Regions from separate parts of the Pseudomonas sp. NY15181 genome, predicted to be linked through region 2. Evidence: predicted binding sites of a transcription regulator. Region 2 holds the regulator's gene; the other holds the start of a gene.

The links. The regulator FliA, encoded in region 2, starts transcription of late flagellar genes. The targets are predictions, from matches to a motif close to CTAAAGTTTNNNNNNNNNNNGCCGNTAA.
Positions count from the first base shown of each region.
Region 1: the regulator FliA is predicted to act here: its motif matches at 1,605-1,632, upstream of ACNFBT_RS00220 (methyl-accepting chemotaxis protein).

Region 1 is NZ_JBLUPT010000001.1:47,048-61,202, forward strand. It holds gene ACNFBT_RS00220 (methyl-accepting chemotaxis protein) at 1-1,558, opposite strand, end outside; gene ACNFBT_RS00225 (DUF1513 domain-containing protein) at 1,679-2,773, opposite strand; gene ACNFBT_RS00230 (imelysin family protein) at 2,854-3,915, opposite strand; gene ACNFBT_RS00235 (di-heme oxidoredictase family protein) at 3,931-5,352, opposite strand; gene ACNFBT_RS00240 (imelysin family protein) at 5,540-6,883, opposite strand; gene ACNFBT_RS00245 (putative bifunctional diguanylate cyclase/phosphodiesterase) at 7,176-9,257, opposite strand; gene sodB (superoxide dismutase [Fe]) at 9,450-10,031, opposite strand; gene ACNFBT_RS00255 (LysE/ArgO family amino acid transporter) at 10,343-10,945, opposite strand; gene ACNFBT_RS00260 (ACT domain-containing protein) at 10,949-11,356, opposite strand; gene ACNFBT_RS00265 (LysR family transcriptional regulator ArgP) at 11,450-12,355, shown strand; gene ACNFBT_RS00270 (saccharopine dehydrogenase family protein) at 12,342-13,403, opposite strand; gene ACNFBT_RS00275 (NAD-dependent epimerase/dehydratase family protein) at 13,595-14,155, shown strand, end outside.
Region 2 is NZ_JBLUPT010000003.1:566,727-580,881, reverse strand. It holds gene ACNFBT_RS11460 (hypothetical protein) at 1-276, opposite strand, end outside; gene ACNFBT_RS11455 (ribonuclease T2 family protein) at 691-1,668, shown strand; gene ACNFBT_RS11450 (DMT family transporter) at 1,699-2,583, opposite strand; gene ACNFBT_RS11445 (DUF2802 domain-containing protein) at 2,778-3,188, opposite strand; gene ACNFBT_RS11440 (chemotaxis protein CheW) at 3,190-3,669, opposite strand; gene ACNFBT_RS11435 (CheW domain-containing protein) at 3,756-4,679, opposite strand; gene ACNFBT_RS11430 (ParA family protein) at 4,771-5,559, opposite strand; gene motD (flagellar motor protein MotD) at 5,871-6,749, opposite strand; gene ACNFBT_RS11420 (flagellar motor protein) at 6,764-7,504, opposite strand; gene ACNFBT_RS11415 (protein-glutamate methylesterase/protein-glutamine glutaminase) at 7,504-8,622, opposite strand; gene ACNFBT_RS11410 (chemotaxis protein CheA) at 8,679-10,928, opposite strand; gene ACNFBT_RS11405 (protein phosphatase CheZ) at 10,961-11,743, opposite strand; gene ACNFBT_RS11400 (chemotaxis response regulator CheY) at 11,763-12,137, opposite strand; gene fliA (RNA polymerase sigma factor FliA) at 12,314-13,063, opposite strand; gene fleN (flagellar synthesis regulator FleN) at 13,060-13,890, opposite strand; gene flhF (flagellar biosynthesis protein FlhF) at 14,059-14,155, opposite strand, start outside.

The DNA of each region.
Region 1 (14,155 bases), on a different contig from region 2:
TCTGGGTGCGCACCACGTTTTCCTCGTTGGTGGCGCCGATGGCGGTGATCTCGGTGAGGTTGCGCGAGATGTCTTCGGCGACCGAGGTCTGCTCCTCGGCGGCGGTGGCGATCTGGCGGTTCATGTCGCGGATCGCTTCCACTGCCAGGGTGATGCTGCGCAGCACTTCGCCGGCCTGGGTGACGCGCTCCACGCCCTGCTCGCTGCGGACCTGGCCGTTCTCGATGGCGCGCAGGGCGTTCACCGAGCCAGTCTGCACGGTGTCGATGATCTGGTGGATCTCGGCGGTTGACTCGGCGGTGCGCTGGGCCAGGGTGCGCACTTCGTCGGCGACCACGGCGAAACCACGACCGGCCTCGCCGGCGCGGGCGGCCTCGATGGCGGCGTTGAGCGCCAGCAGGTTGGTCTGGTCGGCGATGCCGCGGATCACTTCCAGCACCTTGCCGATGCGCCCGCTGTCGCTTTCCAGGCGGCGGATGACCTCGGCGGTGTTGGCGATTTCGCTGCTCATTTCGGTGATGGTGACGATGGTGCTCTGCATGACTTCACCGCCTTGCTGGGCGTGCTGGTCGGCATCGTCGGCGGCGCGCGCGGCATCGGAGGCGTGGCGGGCGACTTCCTGGGCGGTGGCGGACATCTCGTGCATCGCCGTGGCCACCTGGTCGGTGCGCGAGAACTGTTCGCGGGTGCCTTCGGCCATCAGGGTGGCGATGGCGTTCAGCTCGCCGCTGGCGGTGTCCAGTGCGCTGGTGCTGTGCTTGAGGCGGTTGAAGGTGTCGGCGAGGAAGTCGCGCAGGGTGTTGGCGGCGCGGGCCAGGCGGCCGAGTTCGTCGCGGCGGCTGGCGTCGACACGCTCCTCGAAGTTGCCTTCGCTGAGCTGGGCGATGTGTTCGATCAGCCGGGCGATGGGCCCGATCAGGTTGCGGTTGACCAGCCACAGGCTGAGCAGGCCCAGGACGATGCCCGAGATCAGCAGGATCAGGCTGCCGCCGACCACCGTGCTGCTGGCGCTGTCGGAAATCGCCTTGGACTGCTCCTGGGCTTCACGGTGCAGGCTGTCCACCAGGGCGGCCATCTGCTCGCTGGCGGCGCGGTCGATGCCCTTCACCGCGGCGTCGCCGGCACGCGGGTCGCTGCCGGCAGCCAGGTAGGCGTCGCGCCCCTTGCGATAGGCCTGGCCGAGCTGGCGGTGTTCGTCGCGCAGACGACTCACCTGGGTCTTGAGCTGGGGTTCGTCGGCAGCATTTTGTTCCAGGCGTTGCAGGATGTCCTGCACGGCGCGCTCCTGGTCCTCGAACTGGCCCCAGTATTTGTTCAGGTCGGCCGGTTGCTGCCCGCGTAGCAGGACGTTCTTCCATTCCTGCACCTGGACCTTGAAGGCGACGTTGGCCTGGTCGACCAGTTGCGAGGATTGCAGCGGCCCGTCGAGCAGGCGCTGGTAGGCGCTGACGCTGCCGGAGAGGAAGTGGAAGCAGGCGAGGGCGATCAGCAGGACGAGCAGCAGGCTGCCGCCCAGCAGCGAAAGAATCTGGGTACGCAAGGAAGTGTTGGGGGACATCGTGGTTACGCCTCTAAGACGCAGGGTGGGAATCGGTCAGTCCCTTGCATCGGCCGCACCCGCATCTTCCTTAGTGCGGGCAGACGAGTGGTGGTGTCGCAGGCGCTCTGGAACGGGCGTTCAGGCCAGGTGCAGGTGGTTGTCCCAGAAGGCTGGCGGCAACTCCAGTGGGGTGCCGGCGATGCGTTCGCCGCGACAGTCGTAGAGGCGGCAGCGGCCCTGCCCGGAGGTAACGACGAAACCGCCCTTCACGGCGCCGACGCCGGCGCAATCCGGCAGCGGCGCATCCAGTCGCACTTCGCCAGTATCCAGGTCCCAGATGAAGAAGCGGTTACCGCGCGGGGCGGTCAGCGCCACCAGGCGCAGGTCGCTGTGGATGGCGACGCTGGCGGTGTACTGGGTCATCGCCAGGCGCTGCTGGTCAGCCAGGGGGAAGGGCTGGAAGGCCTCGCCGGGGCGCTTGATGGCGAGCAGGTCGGCGCGGTCGTGGGCATCGCCCATGTACTGCTGGCCGGCGACTATGGTGCCGTCGGCGGCGATGGCCAGGTGACGCACGCTGTTCATCTGCTGCGCCAGGGTTTCCTTGGAGATCAGCGAGCCGTCGCGGCGCATCAGCACCAGGCTCGGCTCCATGGCGTCGAGGTTCATCTCCACGCGGCTTTCGGCCTCGGTGCGGATGCCGCCGTTGGCCACCACCAGGGTTTCGCCGTCGGGCATCCAGGACACCTGGTGCGGGCCGAGGCCGTGGGTGGAAATCTCGCCCGTGTGGCTGAGCTTGTCGCCGTCGAAGCGGTACACGCCGAGCATGCCGCGCCCCGGATCGGTGGTGTCGTTCTCGGTGGCGTAGAGCCACTCGCCGTCCTTGTGCCACACGCCGTGGCCGTAGAAGTGGCGGTCGGCTTGCGAATCGAGGGTCTGCAGCAGGCGGCCGTCGTCCAGGTGGATCAGGTAGCTCTGCCGGCCCGGGCGGCGGGCGACGAACAGCGCCAGCGGCAGGCTGGGATGCTGCACCACGTCGTGGCAGCGCAGGCCCACTTCGGTGGCGAAGGCGCGGCTGCCATCCAGGCGATAGCCCACCGCGTAGTGTTTGCCATCCGCGTCGTCACGGGCGGACAGCAGCAGGGGCTCCTTGCCCTTGCGCGACAGCGTCCAGCCGCCGAAGGTCAGGGCGCCGAGCAGCAGGCTGCCCAGGCCGAGTACGTGACGTCGCAACATGGCGTTCACCTCTTTCATTCACCTTGATCTGGCGAGCTAGCGCCAGGCTCTCCAACGACGCATGGCCGACGCGCAGCCGATCAATCGCCGTCGTTGGCGTTGAAGCCGAGCTGTACCCCGAGTGCTTTCGCCAGGTCGCTCTCGTGGAGACGGTGGACGGCATTGAGGCTGTCGTACAGCGCGTTCAGCTGCTGGATGCCGGCTTCGTCCTTGAGCAGGTCGCTGAGAGGCTTGTCGATCGCCTTCAGCTTGCCGTGGGTGTCGGCGTAGGCGGCGTCGATCTTGCTCGCCAGCTCCTTCTGTTCGGCCGGCAGCAGGGCGCGCAGGCCCTTGTTGTCGGTGCCGTTCCACAGCGCCTGGGCGCCGGTCAGGCTGGCGTCCAGGCTCGCCAGGGAGGCGTCGCTGCGCCAGCCTTCGGCCTGGAACGGCTGCGGGATGCCCTTGCTCTGGCGGCCCAGCGGGGTGCCGAGCTTCTTCTTCAGCATGTCCAGTGCGGTGACCTGCACGCGCAGCAGTTCGGCGATGGCCTCGTGGGCATCGGCGTAGCGGTCGTTGGGGAATTTGGAGAGCTGGGCGAGCATGCCGCCGTCCTGCTTCCACTGCGCCAGGATGCCTTCCGCCAGGGCCTGCTGGTGCGCGCCGATGGCCTCCAGCAGCGGGCAGTAGCGCGCCTTGGTCTCGGCGTTGGCCAGGTCGATCCTGGCGTCGTAGAGGACGTATTCGTAGGCGGTCAGCCCCTGGACCACGACGCTGGATTTATCCAGGGTCGCCGGGGTGATGGGGTTGCCGCTGCCCAGCAGTTGCTCGACCTGACGGGCAACCAGGTTCTTCTTGTCCGGCCAGAACTGCACTTGCCAGGCGCGGTTGCCCTCGGCCAGGGGGCCGACCAGCAGCGGCTGCAGCTCGGCCCAGGCCTGCTGCGCGGCCATGTAGTCGGCGCGGGCCTTGGCCAGGTCTTCCTTGCCCTGGCAGTAGGCCAGGGCGCTGGCGGCCAGGGCGCGGTCGGCGTCCACCCAGCGGCTGTAGGTCGGCAGGATCACCTGTTGAGCCAGCGTGGCACTGGTGGTGGCCTGCGGGTCGGTAGGCGAGCAGGCGCCCAGGGCGATGGCGAGGCTGGTGATCAGTAGGCGGGGGCGGAACATGTTCGGCTCGGCTCCTTAGAGTGAATTCAGGAACGCCAGCAGGGCACTGCGCTGCTCGGCGTCGAAAGTCAGTACGCGCTGCTTGGCCGCTTCGGCTTCGCCGCCGTGCCAGAGCACCGCTTCGAGCAGGTTGCGGGCGCGTCCGTCATGGAGGAACTGTGTGTGGCCGTTGACCGTTTCGGTCAGGCCGATGCCCCACAGCGGCGGCGTGCGCCAGTCGCGGCCGCTGGCGAGAAATTCCGGGCGATTGTCCGCGAGACCGTCGCCCATGTCATGCAGCAGCAGGTCGCTGTAGGGGCGGATGACCTGGTTGGCCAGCTCCGGCTCGGCGGCATTGGGGCCGGTGGTGAATTTCGGGCTGTGGCAGCTGGCGCAGCCGCTGTCGAAGAACAGGCCCTTGCCGGTCAGCACCTGCGGGTCGTCGACCTTGCGCCGCGCCGGCACCGCGAGGTTGCGCGCGTAGAAGGCGACCTGGTCGAAGATGTGCTGGCTGACTTCCGGCTTGCCGCCGTCGATGGCGTTGCGGCAGTCGACCTGGGCCTGCGTGCAGTCATCGCTGGGCAGCAGGTCGCTGGTCAGGCCCATGTCGCCGGAGAAGGCGTGGGCGTTCTGCTGGGCGACGTCGGGTTGCCCGGCCTTCCAGCCGAAGCGGCCGAGCGCGGTCTCGTGGCGCGCGTCGTCCCAGACCTGGTTGGCGCGGCCACGGATGCCGTCGCCGTTGCGGTCGTCCGGATCGGCGTTGGCGAGGATGTCTTCCTCGCGGATGGACTCCAGCAGGCCCAGACCGATCATCGGCGGGGCGATGCGTGCGGAGAACAGGGTGTTGGCCTGCATCGGGCCGTAGCCGAGGTTGCTGATGCGCAGGGTCGGCTTGCGCAGCTCGACCACGGTGCCGTCCTTGAAGGTCACCGGCACCGGCTCGTAGTCCACCCGCACCTTGCCTTCGGGCGTCACGCCGGGGATGGCCGAGTCCTGCAGCTGGCCGCCATACACCGGCTCGGGCACCACGCCCAGGCGCTTGAGCGTGCGCGCGTCTTCCGGGCCGGCCGGAATCGACAGGCGCACCAGCATGGAGACGGCATTGACGTCATTGGGCTCCGGCGGGTGGCCGCGGCCGTCCTTGATGTGGCAGTTCTGGCAGGCGTTGGTGTTGAACAGCGGGCCCAGGCCGTCACGCGCGGTGGTGGTGGACGGGGCGATCACCCAGGGATTGCGGAAGAAGCTGTTGCCGACGCTGAAGTCCAGGCGGCGGCTCGGCGTGAGGTTGGCCGAGGGCATGGAGTAGGCGTTGCGGTCGCTCTGGCCGACCGTGGCGGCGCCGCCGGAAAGCGCTTCGCCCGGCTCGGTCACGGCATGCCGGGAGGTCTCCGGCTTGCACGCGGCAAGGGCGAGGACGGAGAGCAGCGGTACGAGCAGAGCGGCGCGGCGGTGGAGCATTGACTTCAGTTCCAGGGCGTGAAAAGCAGCGCGCCATCTTATCAGGGGAGCCAAATGCAAATCTGAAAAATTTGTATTTAAGAATCGACCTTGCCCAGCCGTGAAAAAGACAAAGCCCCGCGGGGCGGGGCTTTGTCAGGGCCGGACCGGCGCTGCGGCGTGGAGCCGCAGCGCTGGGCTGGCTGGATCAGAACTGGTGATCGGCGGTATCCGGCTTCAGGTCCTGCACGCCGACCGCAGCGGCGGCCTTCTCGATGGCGCCGGTCTGCTTCACCAGCGAGGCGATGGCGTCGCGGATCTTCTGCTGATCGTCCTTGGCGTCCGGGGCGATCATCTGGTCGAAGTGCACACCGTCCTTCTCGGCACGGTCGACGATGGCCTGCATCTTGGCTTCGGTGGCTTCCAGGTCGGCCTTCAGGTCGCTGTCGGCCTGGGCGTTGGCCTTGGCCACCAGGTCGGAGAGGCTCGGGCCTTTCACCATGCTGCCGTCCACACGCTTGTACTCGCCGGTGTAGATGTTGCGGATGCCCTTGGCGTCGAAGAACAGGGTGTGGTGGGTGTCGTCGCTGAAGCAGTCGTGTTCGTCTTCGGTGGAGTTGGCTTCCAGGGCGACCTTCATGCGCTCGCCGGCCAACTCGCCCAGGGACAGGCTGCCCAGGCCGAAGAACATCTTGCGCAGGTTGTTGTCGGCGCTGTCGGCTTCCAGCTTGGCGCGGTAGTTGTCGGCCACGCCAGCTTTCCAGTTGCCGGCCATCTCTTCCATCTGGGCGACCAGCAGGTCGGTGACGGCCTTCAGGTAGGCGGCGCGACGGTCGCAGTGGCCGTTGCTGCAGTCCTTGCCCTGGGCATAGTCGGTGTACTTGCGGTCGCCCGCGCCCGGCTTGGTGCCGTTCAGGTCCTGGCCCCAGAGCAGGAATTCGATGGCGTGGTAGCCGGTGGCGACGTTGGCTTCGGAACCGCCCAGTTCGTTCAGGCTCAGCAGCTTCTCGCCGGTGATTTCCTTCACGTCGATCTTGTCTTCGCCGACCTGGATCTCGGTGTTGGCGATGATGTTGGCGGTGGCGCCGGCGTTGCCTTCGGCGTGCTGGTAGTCCTTGGCGACGTAGTCGATCAGGCCTTCGTCCAGCGGCCAGGCGTTGACCGCGCCTTCCCAGTCGTCGACCACGGCGTTGCCGAAGCGGAAGCCTTCGCTCTGCGAGTAGGGTTTGCGCGCGGCCAGCCAGGCTTCGCGGGCGGCCTTCAGGGTTGCTTCGCTGGGTTTGGCGAGCAGCGCGTCGACGGCGGCCTGCAGGGCCTTGGCGGTGGTCAGGGCGTCGCCGAAGGTGGCTTCGGCGATGTCGGCGTAGTTCTTCACCACGGCCTTGACCGCGGCCTCGTCGACCTTGGCTGCCGCCGGGGCGTTGCTCTGGGCGCTGGCTGCCGGGGCGGCGGCCTGGTTCGCCGGGGCTTCGGCTTTCTTGTCATCGCCGCAGCCGGCGAGGGAAATGGCGATGGCGAGCAGGCTGGCAGTGGCCCAGGGCATACGTGTCATGACGGGTTCCTTTGAGAGGTAGGAGGCGCACGAGATCGAATTGCGCAAGAAAAACGGCAACATAATGCGAAAGATTTGCATTTTTGAAAAGGGTGTTCGAGCGTGCGTTCTCGGCGAGTGGCCAGCAGGTCGCCAGTAGGCGGGCGTGCACTGATGACGTAGGGCGTATAACGTTCGACGTTATACGCCGTTTGGCCTTTATTCCCGTGCGCTCCGAACTCGGCCCGGTAGCTGGCCGGTGGGATGAGGTGCAACGGCGTACAACCGCGAAGGTTGTACGCCCTACGGCATGTCAGTGGCGTTCGACCGACCCGTTCGAACCCCCGCCGGCCACTTCGGCCAGGCGCCGGGCCTGCTTGAGGTAGAGGGTCAGTTCGCGCGCCGGCAGCGGCTTGCTGTACAGGTAGCCCTGCCCCTCGTGGCACCCCTGGGCGATGATGTAGGTCTCCTGCTCGACCGTCTCCACGCCCTCGGCGATCACCAGCATCCCCAGGCTCTTGCCCAGTTGGATGATGGCGCGAACGATGGTGGCGTCGTCGTCGTCCAGCAGCAGGTCCTGGACGAAGCTCTTGTCGATCTTGATCTTGTCCAGCGGCAGGCTCTTCAGGTAGCTCAGCGACGAGTAGCCGGTGCCGAAGTCGTCGATGGCGATCAGGGCGCCGGCGCGACGCAGGCTGAGCAGGTGCTGGGCGGCGGTGGAGATGTCCTCCATCAGGCCGGTCTCGGTGACTTCCAGTTCCAGCGAGCGCGGCGGCAGGCGATGCATCTGCAACAGGTTGCTGACCACCCGCGGCAGGGCGTTGTGGCGCAGCTGCACGGTGGAGAGGTTGACCGCCAGGCGCAGGTCGTCGAAACCCTGGTCGTGCCATTCGCGCAGTTGGCGGCAGGATTGGTCGAGCACCCATTCGCCGATGCTGAAGATGCTGCCGTTCTGTTCCGCCAGCGGGATGAACAGATCCGGTGCTACCCAGCCCTGGGTCGGGTGCTGCCAGCGCAGCAGCGCCTCGACGCCGACCACACGGTGGTCGCGGTAATCCACTTGCGGTTGATAAACGAGATGCAGCTCGTTGCGCGCCAGGGCTTCGCGCAGGTCCTTCTCCAGCTCGCGGCGGCGGCGCATCTCGCTGTCGACGCTGGCGATGTAGAACTGGTAGCGATTGCGCGAGCGGCTCTTGGCCAGGGTCATGGTCTGCTCGGCTTTCTGCAGCAGCTTCTCGGTGGTCTCGCCGTCCTCGGGGAACAGGGTGATGCCGATGGTGGCGCGCAGGTGCACCAGGTGCTGGTCCAGCTCGAAGGGGGCTTCCAGGTCGTCGAGGATCTGCTGGGCCAGTTCGGCGGCCTCGTAGGGCTGCTCGATGTCGGCCTGGACCAGGGCGAACTGGTCGCCGCCCAGCCGTGCCAGGGCGCCCAGGTGCGCGCTGCGGGTACGCAGGCGGTCGGAGAGGGCGATCAGCAACTGGTCGCCGAACTGGTAGCTGTATTGCTCGTTGATGCCCTTGAAGTCATCCAGCCCCAGGCACAGCACGGCGACGCGGCGCTGCTGGCGCGACGCGCCTTCGAGGATCTGGTCCAGGCGCTGCTGCAGCAGCTTGCGGTTGGGCAGGCCTGTGAGGAAGTCGTACTGGGAGATGCGCAGCAGGCTGTCTTCGGCCTCGCGGCGCAGGTGGCCGTTGCGTTCGATGGAGGCGAGCAGCTGGTTGGCCGTGGTGACCCACAGGCCCAGCTCGTCCTTCTCGTGGCCCTGGGGCATCGGCAGCTTGTGCTGGCTGGGGCGGTCGGGGTTGATCGCGGCGAGGTGCTCGATGATCTTCGACAGCGGCTTGGTCAGCATCCAGTGGTAGACCATGAACAGCACCAGGCCCATGGCCAGGGCGCGGAGCAGGCCGGAGAGGAAGATGATCCCCGAGGTGGTGACGAAGTCCTCGCCGTAGGGCGCGGTGTCCAGGGTGATCTTCAGGTCGCCGTAGTATTCGTTGGAGCCGTTGCGGCCGGCCAGGCGGATCGCGTAGTTCTGCTCGGCGCCGAGGATCGGGTCGGTCAGCCAACGGGTGGGGGACTCCAGCAGCGGGCGGGATTTCTCCGCCAGCATGGGTTCGTCGGGATGGCCGATGGCTGCGTAGCGCACGGCTTCATGCTGGAACAGCCCTTCGAGGACCTGCATCGCCATGTCGCGGTCCAGGCTGTAGACCGCCTGGGTGGACGGGTCGCGGACCATCGCCAGGATGCGCTGGGCGTCGCTGTGTACGGCTTGCCGGGCCTTGTGCGCGTCGAAGACGATCTGGGCACAGCTGAGCACCACTCCGACCACGAGGGCCGCGAGTAATACCATTCGCAGCAGCTTGAGGGAGAGGCTGTGCCGGGGGTCCAGTTTCAAGGGACTTTCCTTGTTCATCGCCGGGGGCGAAAGACTGGTCTGAGTATTGGCAATTGGCGCTATGGCGTCAAAGGGCCATCGTTGCATTTTTGACAGCCTAGGCCTTTCAGGTTAGCCGACCCCTGGTTCTTGCGCGTACAGAACGAAGAAACCCGGCACAAGGCCGGGTTTCCAAGGTCACGCTGGGGGGAATCAGGCAGCGAAGTTCTTCGCTACGAAGTCCCAGTTCACCAGGTTCCAGAACGCTTCTACATACTTCGGACGCAGGTTGCGGTAGTCGATGTAGTAGGCGTGTTCCCAGACGTCGCAGGTCAGCAGCGGGGTGTCGCCGCTGGTCAGCGGGCAGCCGGCGCCGATGGTGCTGGCCAGGGCCAGGGAGCCGTCGGCCTTCTTCACCAGCCAGCCCCAGCCGGAGCCGAAGGTGCCGATGGAGGTCTTGCTGAACTCTTCCTTGAACTTGTCGAAGGAACCGAAGGCAGCGTTGATGGCGTCAGCCAGGGCGCCGGTGGGCTGGCCACCGCCGTTGGGGCTCAGGCAGTTCCAGTAGAAGGTGTGGTTCCACACCTGGGCGGCGTTGTTGAAGATGCCGCCGGAAGAGGTCTTGACGATGTCTTCCAGGCTCTTGCCTTCGAACTCGGTGCCCGGAACCAGGTTGTTCAGGTTCACGACGTAGGTGTTGTGGTGCTTGTCGTGGTGGTATTCCAGGGTTTCCGCGGAAATGTGCGGCTCAAGGGCATTCTTCGCGTAAGGCAGCGGCGGCAATTCGAAAGCCATGTTCTCTCTCCTATCTCACTCAGTCTGGGCTAGCGCGGCGAACGCGCGACCGGTACACGGGGCCGGTTGAAGTATTTGTCGCGGCATCCGGGCGTAGCTGCAATGCGTCCGCAAGGGACCAGGGCAGCGCGCCAGTTGCGTCCGGAAGCCGTGGCTTCCGGCGCCGCGAAGGTCGGATCATAGCACCCGACCCTGGGCATATCCACGCAGCATCTGTAGGGTCAAAGGCCGTGCGGCAGGGGCTACGCCTGCGCGCGCCCCTCACTATGCTCCGACCGGGATGACGAATCGTCGTTCGACCTTTTTCCCCGTCAGGCTGCGAACACCAGTTGCGCCGCCATGCCCAGCATCATCACCGCCACCATCAGGTCCACCAGGCGCCAGGTGGCTGGCCGCGCCAGCCAGGGGGCGAGCCAGGCGGCGCCCAGCGCAAGGGTGAAGAACCACAGCAGCGAGGCGCTGGCCGCGCCCATGGCGTAGGCGCCGGGGGCTGCCTGCTGGGCGCCGAGGGAGCCGATCAGCAGCACGGTGTCGAGGTAGACGTGGGGGTTGAGCAAGGTCACCGCCAGCGCCGCCATCAGCACGGTACGGCGCGAGCGCGGACCGGTCTCCCCGCCATCGCCCATGGCCTCGGGGGCAATGGCCCGGCGCAGCGCCTTGAGCCCGTACCAGAGCAGGAAGGTCACCCCGCCCCAGCGGGCGACGGCCAGCAGCGTCGGGTTCTCGGCGAGGATCCTGGCCAGGCCGAATACCCCGGCGCTGACCAGGATGGCGTCGCACAGCACGCACAGCGCCGCCACCGACAGGTGGTGCTCACGACGCAGGCTCTGGGCGAGGACGAAGGCGTTCTGCGCGCCGATGGCGATGATCAGGCCGGCGGCGACCAGCAGGCCGTTCAGGTAGCTCTGCCACATGGCTCAGATTCCTTCTGGATTGAGGGCGAGGGCGCGCAGCACGTCCAGCGCGCGCGGGCCGTCGGCGTGGGCGACGAACAGGTGGTCGTGGTACCAGGCGGCGATCACGTTGCAGCTGATCCCGGCCTTCGCCAGGGCGGTCGCCACGGCCGCGGTGAGGCCAACCGCCTGCAGCGCGGAATGCACCTCCAGGGTCAGCCAGGCGGCGACGTAGTCGAAGCCCAGCCCGGCCCGTTCGGCCTCGGCGCGCGGCAGGATCAGCGTCAGCCCCTCGCGCTCGCGGAAGCTGCCCAGCGGCTGCAAACCGACCGGCAGCCGGCCGTCGGGCAGAGTGCAGAACACGTACTCGCCGTCGTTGAGTACCGGGGTCATGCCGCGCAGCAGCGCGGCCAGGGAGGTTTCGCCAGCCATGGGGAAGGTCCATCGAAGAAGGGGAATGCTGGCGATTGTCGAGTGTTCGGTTGTATAAGAAAAACCAATGTTGCTGATGTCTCATTAGGGAAACTGATCATGTTCGACTACAAGCTGCTCGCCGCCCTGGCCGCCGTGGTGGAGCAGGGTGGCTTCGAGCGCGGTGCCCAGGTGTTGGGGCTGTCGCAGTCGGCGATTTCCCAGCGCATCAAGCTGCTCGAGGCGCGGGTCGGCCAACCGGTGCTGGTGCGGGCGGCGCGGCCGCAGCCGACCGATCTGGGCCGGCGTCTGCTCAACCATGTGCAGCAGGTGCGCTTGCTGGAGGGCGACCTGCAGCAGTGGGTGCCGGCGCTGGACGACGGCGCGGCGCCCGAGCGCCTGCGCCTGGCGCTGAATGCCGACAGCCTGGCGACCTGGTGGGCGAAGGCGGTGGGCGACTTCTGCGGCGAGCGCCACGTACTGCTGGATCTGGTGGTGGAGGACCAGGAGGTCGGCCTCAAGCGCATGCGCGCCGGCGAAGTGGCCGGGTGCGTCTGCGCCAGCCCGCGACCGGTGGCCGGCGGGCGCAGCGAGCCGCTGGGGGCGATGCGATATCGCGGTCTCGCCAGCCCCGGGTTCATCGCCCGGCACTTCCCCAAGGGCGTGACGCCGACGGACCTGGTGCGCGCCCCGGCCATCGTCTATGGCCCGGACGACCAGTTGCAGCACCGTTATCTGCAGAGCCTCGGCGTCGACGGCCACTTCAGCTATCACCTGTGCCCGTCGTCCGAAGGCTTCGTGCGCATGACCAGCGGCGGCCTCGGCTGGGGGCTGGTGCCCGAACAGCAGGTACGGGGCGAACTGGAGCGCGGCGAACTGGTGGACATGCTGCCGGGGCGGGTGATCGACGTGCCACTCTACTGGCACCACTGGCGCAACGGCGGCGAACTGCTCGCCGCCCTGACCCGGCACCTGCTGGCGAAGGCGCCGAGGCTGCTGGTGCCGATCAACCCCGAATGACGATCTTGCCGCTGCCCGGCAACTGCTCGATGCAGCGTGCACCGAACAGTTTCGACGGGGTGAAGTAGCCGCGGGACTCGGGCTGGGCGAGCAGGTGACGGACCGCGAACAGCACGCCGTGAATGGTCACGTCGTAGCCGTTGGCGGTTTCCAGCCGCGCCGTGCGGCGCTCGCCACGGGCATTGCGCACTTCACCCCAGACCCAGGTGCGCAGTTTGCCGCGGGCCATCTCGTCGGGGCCGTGGACGCGCTTGTCCACCTGCTCCTTGAGCCAGTTCTGCACTCGGTCGTGACCCAGCAGCGGACGGAAGGTATCCATCACCCGCATGCCGATGGCGGCGGCGGGAGGCACCGGCAGGTAGACCTCGATGTCGCCGATGCCGGTGGAGAAGAACGCCGTCGCCACGTCGCCCCAGGGAATGGTCACGGCGTGCTTGAGGCCCCGGCCGAAGTCGATGTCGCGGCGCTTGTAGCCCAGCGGCACCTCGCGCAGGCGCCCGGACTCGCGTACCTTGCCGCCCAGCTTGAGGCCTTCCACGGTGGTCTTGGCGGTGCCCGGCGACAGCCCGCTGCCGCTGTCGAAGCCCAGGGCCAGGTGGATGGCTTCCGGCATGGCCTCCTTCAGGCAGGCGGCCACGCAGTCGGTGGGGATCACGTCGAAGCCCACCCCGGGGCAGAGCGCGATGCCCGCCGCACGGGCGACCTCGTCGAGATCGTGGGCGTGCTCGAACACGGCAATCTCGCCGGTGATGTCCACGTAGTGCGTGCCGCTGGCGATGCACGCCTCGATCATCGGCGCGGCCGTGGCGGAGAAGGGGCCGGCGCAGTTGGCGAGCACCGCGACATCCGCCAGCGCGGCCTGGGTGGCGGCGCTGTCGTTCAGGTCGAAGACCCGGCACTCCAGGCCGAGCGTGCTGCCCAGGGCGTGCAGGCTGGCGGGGTTGCGGCCGCCGAGGATTGGCGCCAGGCCCTCGCGCTGCGCCTGTTCGGCCACCAGCCGGCCGGTGTAGCCGTTGGCGCCGTAGATCATCCAGTGGGGCTTGCTCATGGTCTGCTCTCGGTGAAAAACCAATTCCTAGAGCGTAGTTCCATTCGCCCCCTGGCTGTCACCGACCGCAAGTCGTGCAACCCTGGAGCGGCCGTGCGGTCTGCAAGGATTCGTTTCTGGCGTACAAGGCCAGGGTAGTACGCTGTGGCGGCTGCTAGAGTCGCCGCATTAGAAGAACAGGAGTGGCGTGCATGAAGATTCTGGTCACCGGAGCCAGCGGGTTCATTGGCGGGCGCTTTGCCCGCTTCGCCCTGGAGCAGGGGCTGGCGGTGCGGGTGAACGGACGGCGCGCCGAGGCGCTGCAGCCGCTGGTGGCGCGTGGCGCCGAGTTCATGGCCGGCGATCTGGCGGACCCGGCGCTGGTGCGCTCGTTGTGCAGCGACGTCGATGCCGTGGTGCATTGCGCCGGTGCGGTGGGCGTGTGGGGCAGTCACGACTATTTCCACCAGGCCAACGTGGTGATGACCGAGTCGGTGGTCGAGGCTTGCCTGAAGCAGAAGGTGCGGCGCCTGGTGCACCTGTCGTCGCCGTCGATCTACTTCGACGGCCAGTCCCATGTCGGCATCAATGAAGAGCAGGTGCCCAAGCGCTTCGCCAACCACTACGGCTCGACCAAGTACCAGTCCGAACTGGTCGCCCTAGGAGCGCAGGAATTCGGCCTGGAAGTGCTGGCGTTGCGCCCGCGCTTCGTTACCGGCGCCGGCGACACCAGCATCTTCCCGCGCCTGATCGCCGCGCACCGCAAGGGCCGC
Region 2 (14,155 bases):
CTGCTCGGCGCTGTAATTCCCGGCCAGCGCGAACTGGCGGAAAGCGTTGCTCTGGCTGAGGGTTCTCAAACTCATCAGCTCGCTGGGGCCGGGCACGAAGTCGTCAAGGATGAACAGGCTGTAGCGCAGCTGGCTGGACAGCGCCTTGCGCACCTCATCGAGGTCCTGGCACAGGCTCAGGTGATAGAACTCCAGGCGATTGAGCAGCACGCTGTAGTCCAGCAGACGGCCCGGATGCGCACACAGCACCATGGCCCGTCGCGAAATGGCGGCCATATCGGTGGCCCTCTCGGAAGTTTCGACGGGACCAATCTAATGGCGTTCTGAAGGCTTTCTTATCAGACAAGTCCGAAACGCGCGTAGCAAATGGACTACATGCGCCTCCTTGGCTTTGTCTGAACCCTCCTTGGAAATTCCAACTCAACGCAGCTCTTCCTGTGAATTGCGAAAGAGCACCGTCCATTTCCAGATCGGGCCCGGCGAAAAGATGCTTGCGCGATCCCGCACCCGAATGTGAAGCCCCTCCCGGGGCTCACTGTTTTCCGGCATGCCGCTGGCAACCGGCGGCAACGGCTCGGAGCTGGGGGCTGCTGCGCATCACCGCGTGCCAGGAGTGGCATTCCCCTTCCAATCGAATACTGTGCACCCGGCAAGTGGCATTCCAATCACTCCCGGAGCGTGGAAGAGGATATGAAGCACATCACCGCAGCGCTGTTCGTCGCATTTCTGTTGAGCCTGGGTGCCAAGGCTCTCGCGGTGGAGGCGAGCCAAGGCACATTCACGGTCTCGACGCAGTGCGAGGCCTACCAGTCGTTCAAGAAGCAGACCAATCCAGACTCGTTGCAGGTCCAGCCCGGCGAGGTCTTCAGGATCAACGAAGTCAACAAGGCCGACTACCAGTGGGTCAGGCTGCAGGTCCAGGGCGATCTGCGCTGGGTCTCGGCCGCCTGCGGCACGGTCGAGGGGCTGGAGATCGCCGAGGGGAATGCGTCGGCGTGCCGGATTCCCGACACCTACGACAGCTACGTTCTCGCCCTCACCTGGCAGCCCGGGTTCTGCCTGCATCATCGCGGCGGCGCCGACAAGCCCGAGTGCAAGGCGATGCAGAGCGGCCAACTGGTCGTATCCAACTTCACGCTGCACGGGTTATGGCCGAACAAGTCGCAGTGCGGCAAGGACTACGGCAATTGCGCCAACGCACCGGACCTGAAGCTGAGCGCAAACACCGTCGACTACATCAGCCCCTGGATGCCCAATTTCTACTACGGCACGCAGTTCGGTCACTACGAGTGGAAAAAGCATGGCGCCTGCCAGACGGCGATGGCGGACGACGCGTACTTCCGCTTCGCGGTCGACCTGGTGAAATCCTTCAACGACTCCCCCGCCGGACAGTACGTTCGCGACCAGGCCGGCGGAGCCATCTCGCAGGAAAGGTTCTATGCCGAGGTCAACCGCGAGTTCGGCAACGAGAAGGCCGCCAACAACTTCCTGCTGATCTGTAGCGGGGACTACCTGGAAGAGATACGCATCGCCCTGCCGAAGGACCTCAAGGAGTCCCACTCGGTCAACACCCTGATTGGCGACACCTTCGCCCCGGCTCGCCAGGACGACCGCAAGGCCTGCCGCTCCGACCGGGTGCTGATCGAAGCAAAGGGTTACCGGAAATGAGTCGCCCCTGAGCGCAAGGTCACTGTCATCTCAGCGCCGCTTCAACACCAAGGCCACGCCGCCCAGGGTCAGGACCATGGCGAGGATTTCCCGCGTGCCGATGGGATCGCCCAGCATGACGGCGGCGGACAGCACGCCCAGCAGGGGTACCAGCAGCATGCCGGTTGCCGCCACGGACGCGGGAAGGCGCTGTAGCGCCGCGAACCAGGTCAGATAGCAGACGCCCATGGGGACGAACGTCATGTAGACCATGCAGGCGAGCGGCCCGGGCCCCAGGGCGTCCAGTCGTGGCTGCTCGAAGGCGATGCCGAACACCAGCATCGGCAGGCAGCCCAACCCGACCTGCCACGCCGTCGAGACGATCGGCGCCAGCGGGAATGGCCCGCCATTGAGCACCGTACCCAGCGCGAACAGCACCGCGGCGGCCAGCGCAAAGCCGACACCGAGCGCTTGCCCCGGGGCGATTGAGAGCCCGTGGGCGCTCAACAGCACCGTGACGCCGGCCAACCCCAGCAGCAGCGCGGCAAAGCCGCTCGCCGTGGGGCGTATGCCGCGCAGCGGCCAGGCCAGCAGCGTGACCCAGATCGGCATCGTATACACCAGCAGCACGCCTTCGCTGACGTTGATCCACTTCATGGCCAGCGTGGAAAAGCCCATCCAGGCGAAGACATTGGTGAAGGCGGCCGCCGTGAGCCGGGGCCACGCCTGGCGCTCCGGGATCAGCCGCTGTCCTTGCAGCGCAGCGATGACGGCCAGGACGACGGCGGCGATCACCCCCGCCAGCCCGCGGGAGAACAGCGGTGGCCAGACCTGCAGGAGCAGCTTCATGGCGGGCCAGTTGATGGCCCAGCCGCTGGCGGTGACCAGTAGACAGGCGATGCCGGGAAGGCGCGAATCAACGTGCGGGCGGTGCATGCGGGTCAGTGCCTTACCCTGAGCAGATCAACGACATGCGCACACCACACAGGCTCAGCCCCCCCAGGGCGAGGCGGCACGCAGGATTCATCGGTATCGGCGCGGACAAAGGGTGCTCAAGTTGCACCGGCCTGGAGCCTTTGTCGAGCGGCGCGTCCGGCTGAGTCGCACGCGCGCTCGCGAAGGTCGCAAGCCTACTCGCGCTCTTTGCCCTGGTGCAGGCGCGCGACCAGCTCGGCCTCGGCCTGGGACAGGCCGCAGCTCTGGGTCAGGTCGGCCGCCGAGGCGCCCATGCCCACAAGGCGCGCAGCCTGGCTGTAGGACAGGCTGGCGGGATCGCGCTGCTCCATGCGCGTCACGCGCTCGGGCAGCGGCGCAAGCTGCTTGCCCAGGTCGCGCAATTCCTCGCCCATGCGGACATTGATCAGCTGGTAGGACTCGATGCGCTTGCCCAGCTCCTTCAGGCGCTGTTCGAGCGCGTCGACCTGCAGGGCCTGAGCCGCCGCCTGCGCCTGCTGGGCGCGCTGACGCCCGGCCAGCCACACGCAAGCCCCCGCAAGGCCCACACAGGCCACCGCCAGGATCACCAGTGCGATCAACAGCACTTCAGATGCTCTCCAGCTCCGACCACTCTTCCTCGGTCATCATCTTGTCCAGCTCGACCAGGATCAGCAGCTCGCCGTTCTTGTTGCACACGCCCTGGATGAACTTGGCCGATTCCTCGTTGCCGACGTTCGGCGCGGTCTCGATCTCGGACTGGCGCAGGTAGACCACCTCGGCGACGCTGTCGACCAGGATGCCCACCACCTGCTTGTCGGCTTCGATGATGACGATGCGGGTGTTGTCGGAGACCGGCGCCGGATCCAGGCCGAAGCGCTGGCGGGTGTCGATCACGGTCACCACGTTGCCGCGCAGGTTGATGATGCCCAGCACGTAGCTCGGGGCACCGGGCACCGGCGCGATCTCGGTGTAGCGCAGCACTTCCTGGACCTGCATCACGTTGATGCCGTAGGTCTCGTTGTCCAGGCGGAAGGTGACCCACTGCAGAATCGGATCTTCGGCACCTTGCGCTGACGTTTTCTTCATATCCCCTCGCCTCTTCGTCGAACCACGCCGGCAGCGGCGTGGTGGCTTTCATTAAATGGGTTGGCGTTAAATGGATCAGCGCACGCTCAGTGCTGAGGGCGCCGCGTTGCGCCGCTGGCGATCAGCTCGGCCAGTGCCGAGACATCCAGCAGCGCGCACATCTGTTCGATCACCGTGCCGGCCAGCCACGGGCGCTGCTGGCGCTGGGTGCGCCACTTCACCTCGGACGGGTCCAGGCGGATCGAGCGGCTGACCTGGTGCACCGCCAGCCCCCACTCGTAGCCCTGCACGGAAATCACGTACTGCAAGCCTTCGCGATAGTCATCGCGGTAGCGCTCGGGCATCACCCAGCGCGCGGTGTCCAGCACCTTCAGGTTGCCACCCTGGTTGCCCGGCAGAATGCCGAGGAACCAGTCCGGCTGGCCGAACAGCGGGGTCAGCTCGTGCCCCGCCAGCGGGTAGATCGAGCCCAGGCAGACCAGCGGCACCGCCAGGGTCAGCCCGGCGACGTCGAACAGCAGGCACTCGAAGGGTTCGGCGGCCCACACCGGGCGACCGTCGTCCAGCAGCGCCAGCGGCGCGGCCGGCAGCTCGGCGCTGCCCGGCTGGCGCAGCTCGATGACCTGCGCGCTCTGCAGCGACGGCAGCACCTCGTCGGGCGGCGCCACCGTCAGTTCGGGCTCGGGCTCGACCATCGGGGCAACGGGCTCGCGGACGAAGCTCAGGCGGGCGTCGCGCACCTGTTCCTCGAACACCGCGGCTTCGAATTCGTCCAGGCTGACGCTGTCGCGCTGCGGCTCCACCAGGGCCGGCTGGGCCTCGACGACGACCGGCTCGACGGGCTCGACGACCTCGACGCTGGCCAGGGCGACCGGCGCCGGAGCTTCGGGCACGGCGACGGGCGCCGGAGCGGTGTCGCCTGCGAACTCTTCGAAAGCATCCTGCAGCAGCGCATCCAGGTAGGACTGCAGCGCAAGCTGGGGACGCGTGGCGGTAGCGGAACGACTCATGGTTGATGACCGCGCAAAGGGACTTTCCAGCCTATCGGCCGCAGGGTGACGAGACTTGAACGCTCTCGTCGGAAATTCATGCTCGCCATGCTCAGGCCACCTGCGCCGCCGGCACCTGCGCCAGCAGATGCTTGAGCAGCGCGCGGTAGGCGATCACGCCCCGGCTGTTGGCGTCGTTGCGCGACGGCACGAGGCCATGGCGGCTGGCATCGCGCAGCTTGGTGTCCACCGGGACGAAGGCCTGCCAGAGCGTGTCGGGATAGGTGTCGCGCAGCACCCGCAGCGCGCCGAGCGAAGCCTGGGTGCGACGGTCGAACAGGGTCGGCACGATGGTGAACGGCAGCGCCTGCTTGCGCGAGCGGTTGACCATCTTCAGGGTGTTGACCATGCGCTCCAGGCCCTTGAGCGCAAGGAACTCGGTCTGCACCGGGATCACCAGGTGCTGGCTGGCCGCCATCGCGTTGACCATCAGCACGCCCAGCAGCGGCGGGCTGTCGATGATCGCGTAATCGAATTCGTTCCACAGTTGCGCCAGGCTCTTGGCGATCACCAGGCCCAGGCCGTTCTGCCCCGGCGACTGGCGCTCCAGGGTGGCCAGCGCGGTGCTCGACGGCAGCAGGCGCACGTTCTCGTGGCTGGTGGGCAGCAGCAGCGACTCCGGCAGCCCTTCGGGCACGTTGCCCTGGTGCAGGAACAGGTCGAACACGCTGTGCTCCAGGGTGTCCGGATCGTGGCCGAAGTAACTGGTCATCGAGCCGTGCGGGTCGAGGTCGACGATCAGCACGCGCTTGCCGGCGTCGGCCAACAGCCCCGCCAGGGCGATGGAGGATGTGGTCTTGCCGACGCCACCTTTCTGGTTGGCTACCGCCCAGACTTTCATAGTGCTGACTCCCCGCTGGCACAGGATCGGTTCAGGGTTCTCATCAGGGGCTGATGACGCTTTTGGCGCGAGCCGCGTTGCCGCGCCAAATCACGCCAGGCTAGGCGCGGGACGCAGGCAATGGCCGCTCCCTTGGCAAGTTCCGCAACGACGCATGGCGTGATTTGACGCGCAACCCAACGGGACGGGCCGCATTTTGCGCAGTGCCGCGTTGCTCGTCGCTCATTTGGAGTCACCAAACCACTCTCCTCGCGCCTTGCCCTGCGCAAAATGTGGCCGCGTCGCGGCCGCGCCAAAAGCGTCATCAGCCCCTACTGCTCCCCTGACGAAGATTTGACGGCGCCACTGCCGGGCGCCTCGCTGGCAACCACTGGTGCAGGTTGCGTGCCAGCATGTCGCAACGCCGGGTCCGGCTGCGCCTTGCCGCTGCCCACGCCGCTGACGGCGCGACGTACTTCGAGGTTGCGGGAGATCACCAGCACCACCCGGCGGTTGCGGGCGCGCCCTTCGGCCGTCGCATTGTCCGCTACCGGTTGGAATTCACCATAGCCCACCGCGGCCAAACGGCCGGCATCCAGCCCGTCCTGGGCGAGCATGCGCACGATGCTCGCGGCGCGGGCCGTCGACAGCTCCCAGTTGGTCGGGTACTGGGCGTTGTGGATCGGCACGTTGTCGGTGAAGCCTTCGACATGCACCGGGTTGCGGTAAGGCGCCAGAATCCTGGCGACCTTCTCGACGATGGTGAAGGCGGTGTCATTGGGAATCGCATCGCCGCTGGGGAACAGCAGGCTGGAATTGAGGGTGATCTCGATCCAGAACTCGTTGCCGCGCACGCTCACCTGGTCGCTCTTGATCAGCTCGCCGAACGCGTCGCGCATGCTGCCGGCGATCTGCTCCAGGGTATCCGGGCTGCCCTGGGCCTGGCCCTCGTCCATCGGCTCGTTCAGCGACTGGTCCGGCTGCTGGGTGCGCGGTCGCTCTTCGCCGATGGGAATCGGGCGGACCGCGCGGTCCGGCTGGTTGAATACGCCGGTCAGGGTTTCCGAAAGGATCTTGTACTTGCCCTGGTTGATCGACGAGATCGAGTACATCACCACGAAGAAGGCGAACAGCAGGGTGATGAAGTCCGCGTAGGACACCAGCCAGCGTTCGTGATTCTCGTGTTCCTCGTGACGTCTGCGGCGAGGCATCTGCGCGCTCCCCTTCAGCCGACGAAGCCTTGCAGCTTCAGTTCGATGGAGCGCGGGTTTTCACCCTCGGCGATGGACAGCAGGCCCTCCATCAGCATCTCGCGGTAGCAGGACTGACGGTGCACGATGCTTTTCAGCTTGTTGCCCACCGGCAGCAGCAACAGGTTGGCCAGGCCCACGCCATAGATGGTGGCGACGAAGGCCACGGCGATGCCGCTGCCCAGCTGGCTGGGGTCGGCGAGGTTGCCCATCACGTGGATCAGGCCCATCACCGCGCCGATGATGCCGATGGTCGGCGAGTAGCCGCCCATGGCCTCGAACACCTTGGCCGCCGCCAGGTCGCGGGTTTCCTGGTTGAACAGGTCGACTTCGAGGATGCTGCGGATGGCTTCCGGCTCGGCGCCGTCCACCAGCAGTTGCAGGCCCTTGCGCGCATAGGGGTCGGACTCGGCGTCGGCGACGCTTTCCAGGCCCAGCAGGCCTTCCTTGCGCGCGGTCATGCTCCAGCCGACGACATGGTCGATGCCGCCGACCAGGTCCACCCTGGGCGGCAGCATGATCCAGCGCAGCATCTGCACCGAGCGCTTGAGCACCGCCACCGGGGTCTGCAGCAGGGCTGCGGCCAGGGTGCCGCCCATCACGATCAGGGCCGCCGGGCCGTTGGCCAGCGCACCGACATGCCCGCCCTCGAGGAAGTTGCCACCGATGATGGCGACCAGCGCGAGGATCAGGCCGACAATGCTGAGCACATCCATCAGCCGCAGGCCTCGGTGAGGTGGCGGCCGATGTCGTCCAGGCTGTACACCGCGTCGGCCAGGCCCGCCTTGGCGATCGCCATGGGCATGCCGTAGATCACGCAGCTGGCTTCATCCTGCGCCCACACCTGGCTGCCGCCCTGCTTGAGCATCCGCGCGCCTTCGCGGCCATCAGCGCCCATGCCGGTGAGGACCACCGCCAGCACCTTGTCGCCGTAGGCTTTTGACGCGGAACCGAAGGTCACGTCGACGCAGGGCTTGTAGTTCAGCCGCTCATCGCCGGGCAGGATGCGCACGGCGCCACGGCCATCGACCATCATCTGCTTGCCGCCGGGGGCCAGCAGTGCCACGCCGGGGCGCAGCAGGTCGCCGTCCTCGGCTTCCTTGACAGTGATCTTGCACAGCTTGTCCAGGCGCTCGGCGAAGGCCTTGGTGAAGGCCGCCGGCATGTGCTGGATCAGCACCAGCGGCGCGGGGAAGTTGGCGGGCAGCTGGGTCAGGACCCGCTGCAGCGCCACCGGCCCACCGGTGGAAGTACCGATGGCCACCAACCGGTAGGGCTTACGCTTTGGGGCGGCGGAAGTCACCGGCGCCGGAGCTGCGGGCGCATGGCCGCCAGCCGAAGACGCGGGAGCGGCATGGCGCGCGGTGCTGCCGGCCGGCGTCGAAGCCGGCGCCGAGGCGCTGGCGGAATACGAGGAATAGGCCGCGAAGCGACGGTTGCTCTTGGCGATGGTGTGGACCTTCTCGCACAGCAGCTGGCGGACCTTGTCCGGGTTGCGCGAGATGTCCTCGAAGTTCTTCGGCAGGTAGTCGACCGCGCCGGCATCCAGCGCGTCCAGGGTCACCCGCGCGCCCTCGTGGGTCAGCGAGGAGAACATCAGCACCGGGGTCGGACAACGCTGCATGATGGTCCGCACAGCGGTGATGCCGTCCATCAACGGCATCTCGTAGTCCATGGTGATCACGTCGGGCTTGAGCGCCAGCGCCTGATCGATCGCCTCGCGGCCGTTGGTGGCCGTGCCGACCACCTGGATCTGCGGATCGGCGGAGAGAATCTCCGAGACACGGCGGCGGAAGAATCCCGAATCGTCCACCACCAGGACTTTGACAGCCATAGACACTCCTGAATAAAGCCTTGCCGCGCGCGCGGGCGTCCCCGCGCGCGCAAGAATCAGATACGCCGCGCGTAGCGCTTGAGCATGCTCGGCACATCGAGGATCAGGGCGATGCGCCCGTCACCGGTGATGGTCGCCCCGGCCATGCCCGGCGTGCCCTGCAGCATCTTGCCCAGCGGTTTGATCACCACCTCTTCCTGGCCCACCAGTTGGTCGACCACGAAGCCGATGCGCTGGGTGCCCACGGAGAGGATCACCACGTGGCCCTCGCCCTGCTCCTCATACTCGGCGCCCGGCACCAGCCAGCGCTTGAGGTAGAACAGCGGCAGCGCCTTGTCGCGGACGATCACCACTTCCTGGCCGTCGACCACGTTGGTGTTCGACAGGTCGAGGTGGAAGATCTCGTTGACGTTCACCAGCGGGAAGGCGAAGGCCTGGTTGCCCAGCATCACCATCAGGGTCGGCATGATCGCCAGGGTCAGCGGGACCTTGATGACGATCTTCGAGCCCTGCCCCTTGGCGGAGTAGATGTTGATGATGCCGTTGAGCTGGGAAATCTTGGTCTTCACCACGTCCATGCCGACACCGCGGCCGGAGACGTCGGAAATCTCGGTCTTGGTCGAGAAGCCCGGGGCGAAGATCAGGTTGTAGCACTCGGACTCGGACAGGCGGTCAGCCGCGTCCTTGTCCAGCAGGCCCTTCTCCACGGCCTTGGCGCGCAGCACGTCCGGGTCCATGCCTTTGCCGTCGTCGGAGATCGACAGCAGGATGTGGTCACCTTCCTGCTCGGCGGACAGCACCACCTTGCCCGAACGCGCCTTGCCGGCGGCCTCGCGCTCGTCCGGACCTTCGATGCCGTGGTCCACCGCGTTGCGCACCAGGTGCACCAGCGGGTCGGCCAGGGCCTCGACCAGGTTCTTGTCCAGGTCGGTCTCTTCGCCGATCAGCTCGAGGTTGATCTCTTTCTTCAGGTTGCGCGCCAGGTCGCGGACCTGCCGCGGGAAGCGGCCGAAGACTTTCTTGATCGGCTGCATGCGGGTCTTCATGACCGCCGACTGCAGGTCGGCGGTGACCACGTCGAGGTTCGACACGGCCTTGGCCATCGCCTCGTCGCCGCTGTTGGCGCCCAGGCGCACCAGGCGGTTACGCACCAGCACCAGCTCGCCGACCATGTTCATGATTTCGTCGAGGCGCGCGGTGTCCACGCGCACCGTGGTTTCCGCTTCGCTCGTCGGCTTCTCGGCGGCAGCAGCCGCACGCGGTGCCTCGGCCGGCTTGGCGGCCGTGGCCTTCGCCGGTGCGGCAGCGGGCTTGGCCGGCTGCGGCGCGGCGGCCGGCTTGGCGGCCGGCTTGGCGGCGGCGACCGGTTCTTCCTTCGCGCCGGTGAACTGGCCCTTGCCGTGCAGCTCGTCGAGCAGCTTCTCGAATTCGTCGTCGGTGATGTTGTCGTCGCCGGCTGCGGAAGCCTCGCTGGCCCTCTCGCTCGGCGCGGCTGTCTCGACCGGGGTGGCTTTCTCGACAGGCGCGGCGGCCGACTCATCCTTCGCGCCAGTGAACTGGCCCTTGCCATGCAACTGGTCGAGCAGCGCTTCGAATTCGTCGTCGGTGATGTCGTCACCCGCGCTGGCGGCCGGGGCGGCTTCGCTCACGGCGGGCGCGGCGCTGGCGGGCGACTGGGCGCCGCCGAACTGGCCCTTGCCGTGCAGCTGGTCGAGCAGCGCCTCGAATTCGTCGTCGGTGATGTCGTCGCCACCGCTGCCGACCGCTGCGGCCGGCGCATCGGCGGCCGGCTCCAGGGCATCCATCAGTTGCTCGAACTCGGCGTCGGTGATGTCGCCGTAGGTCTCGGGAGCAGCCGGAGCCACCTCCGCCAAGGGCTCGGCAACTGCCGGAGCGGGAGCTTCGGCCGGGGCGGCGTTCGGGTCGGCCAACCGCGACAGCGCGGCCAGCAGCTCGGGCGTCGCCGGAGTCGGCTCTTCCGCGTCACGCACCTGCTGGAACATGACGTTGACGGTATCCAGCGCCTGCAGCATCACGTCCATCAGCTCGGCATCTACGCGGCGTTCGCCCTTGCGCAGCATGTCGAACACGTTCTCGGCGATGTGGCAGCACTCCACCAGCGCGTTCAGCTGGAGGAAGCCCGCCCCACCCTTGACGGTGTGGAACCCGCGGAAGATGGCATTGAGCAGGTCCATGTCTTCCGGGCGGCTTTCCAGCTCGACCAGTTGCTCGGACAGTAGCTCGAGAATCTCGCCGGCCTCCACCAGGAAGTCCTGGAGGATTTCGTCATCGGCGTCGAAGCTCATTCGGGTGCTCCCTCTACAGCGTCAGGCGACGCTTAAAAACCAAGGCTGGACAACAGGTCGTCGACATCGTCCTGACCGGACACGACGTCTTTTCTTGTATCGGCAGCGATTTGCGGACCTTCACCCTTGGACGATCTTTCTTTTTCAACCGCCTCGGTCATGCCCTGGTAGTCATGCTCGATGCCCGCGTAGCGGTCCACCTGACCGGCCATCCAGACCAGCTTGACCAGGTTCGACTCGACCTCGGTGACCAGCTTGGTGACGCGCTTGATCACCTGCCCGGTGAGGTCCTGGAAGTCCTGCGCCAGGAGGATGTCGTTGAGGTGCGCGGAAAGCTTCCGGCTGTCCTGGGCGCTGATGTAGAGGAACTGCTCCACGCGCTTGGCCAGCTCACGGAAGGCATCGGGCCCCAGCTCGCGGCGCATGAAACGCCCCCAGTCTTCCTGCAGCTCCTTGGCCTGGGTCTCGATGTGCATGACCACCGGGGTGCACTCTTCCACCAGGTCCATGGTGCGGTTGGCCGCCTTCTCGGTCATCTTCACCACATAGGAGAGACGATCGGTGGCGTCGGCGATCTGCGACATTTCCTCGGCGTGGCGGGAACTGGGGTCGATCTGGAAGTTGACGATGGCGTTGTGCAGCTCGCGGGTGAGCTTGCCGACTTCCTGGTAGAGCCCGCGATCGCGCGTCTGGTTGAGCTCGGAGATCAGCTGCACGGCGGTCTGGACTTCGCCGCGTTCAAGGCAGTCGACCAATTCGCGCGCATGTTTTTTCAGGGTCGACTCGAAGTCACCCGCGGATTCGTTGAAATCCATGACGCCCTCTTGATCAGCCTCAGCTGCCGACCCGCTCGAAAATCTTCTCGATCTTTTCTTTCAGCACCTGAGCGGTGAAAGGCTTGACCACATAGCCGTTGACCCCGGCCTGGGCCGCTTCGATGATCTGGTCGCGCTTGGCCTCGGCGGTGACCATCAGTACCGGCAGGTGCTTCAGACGTTCGTCGGCGCGGACCGCGCGCAGCAGGTCGATGCCGGTCATGCCGGGCATGTTCCAGTCGGTGACAAGGAAGTCGAAGTTGCCGCTGTGCAGCATCGGCAGCGCAGTGGTGCCGTCGTCGGCTTCTGCGGTGTTGGTGAACCCCAGGTCCCGCAGGAGGTTCTTGATGATGCGCCTCATCGTGGAAAAGTCGTCCACGATGAGAATTTTCATATTCTTGTCCAAACCGACCTCCATCGATACCAGGCACGTCCTGGCGGGCGTGCCGTCAATTCATCGAGCGGCGTGCGCTCATCCCGTTTGGGCGGCGTCAAAGGGACGTCGCCCGAAAGAATTCTGAAATCTAAATCTGAAGCCTACGAAAAAGCCGACGCGAAACTACCCGAACCTCAGTGCGCGCGCCACTCCGCCAGACGTGCCCGCAAGCGCGCGGCGCATTGGCTGTGCAGCTGGCTGACCCGGGACTCGCTGACCCCCAGCACTTCGCCGATCTCCTTGAGGTTGAGCTCCTCGTCGTAGTACAGGGCCAGCACCAGCCGCTCGCGTTCGGGCAGCTTGGTGATGGCGTCGGCCAGCGCCGCCTGGAAGCGTTCGTCTTCCAGGCCGTGGGAGGGCTCGTTGCCCTGGTGCGAAGCGTCTTCGGCCAGGCCACCGCCCTGCTCGCCGTCCTGCAGCAGATCGTCGAAGCTGTACAGGCGGCTGCCCTGGGTGTCGCTGAGGATGCCGTAATACTCTTCGAGACTCATATTGAGTTCGGCAGCAACTTCCTGATCTTTAGCGTCACGTCCGGTTCGAGCCTCGACGGTGCGGATCGCATCGCTGACCATGCGGGTGTTGCGGTGCACCGAGCGCGGGGCCCAGTCGCCCTTGCGCACTTCGTCGAGCATGGCGCCGCGGATGCGGATGCCGGCGTAGGTCTCGAAGCTCGCGCCCTTGCCGGCGTCGTATTTCTTCGCCGCCTCCAGCAGGCCGATCATGCCGGCCTGCATCAGGTCCTCCACCTGCACGCTGGCCGGCAGGCGGCCCAGCAGGTGGTAGGCAATGCGTTTGACCAGCGGCGCGTAGCGCTGGATCAGTTGGTCCTGGGAGTTCTGCGCCTGCGCCTTGCTGTACATACGCGCTCCAGAGGCCGTCATCATACGGCCGAACCCGTGGTCGGGTGCTGCACCAGGCGCTCGACGAAGAACTCCAGGTGCCCACGCGGGTTGGCCGGCAGCGGCCAGCTGTCGACTTTCTGCGCTACCGCACGGAACGCCAGGGAGGCCTTGCTGCGCGGGAACGCCTCATACACCGAACGCTGCTTCTGCACCGCCTTGCGCACCGATTCGTCGTACGGAATGGCGCCCACGTACTGCAGCGCCACATCGAGGAAGCGGTCGGTGACCTTGGTCAGCTTGGCGAACAGGTTGCGGCCCTCCTGGGGGCTGTGGGCCATGTTCGCCAGTACGCGGAAGCGGGTCATGCCGTAGTCGCGGTTGAGCAGCTTGATCAAAGCGTAGGCGTCGGTGATCGAGGTGGGTTCGTCGCAGACGACCAGCAGCACTTCCTGGGCGGCGCGGACGAAGCTCACCACCGAGTCGCCGATGCCGGCGGCGGTGTCCACCACCAGCACGTCGATGTTGTCGCTGATGTCGCTGAAGGCCTGGATCAGACCGGCGTGCTGCATGGGCGTGAGGTGCACCATGCTCTGCGTGCCGGAAGCCGCCGGAACGATGCGAACGCCGCCGGGACCCTGGAGGATCACGTCGCGCAGGTCGCACTCGCCTTCGATGACGTCGGCCAGCGTGCGCTTGGGCGTCAGGCCCAGCAGCACGTCGACGTTGGCCAGGCCCAGGTCGGCGTCCAGCAGCATGACGCGGCGGCCGAGGTCGGCCAGCGCCAGCGACAGGTTCACCGACACGTTGGTCTTGCCGACACCACCCTTGCCACCGGTGACTGCGATTACCTGTACAGGATGCATGCCCATATCAATACCTTGTCTCGTCATTCAGCCGCCGCGCCCCCTGGCGCTGCGGCCTTGCCGGCTGCGGTGCTCTACCGCTTCCGGCGTTCGCGGATCGTCTGCCAGAGCATCCGCCTCGCCGGGCAGCCCACCTGGCCACCCCTCGCCCCACCACGGGGCCGTTCAATTCGTTCAGCTGGCGCGACGCACCGGCTGCTGGTACAGGCCGGCGAACAGGTCGGCCATGGCGTCCTCGCTCGGCTCTTCCGGCGCCTGCAGGCTCACCGCG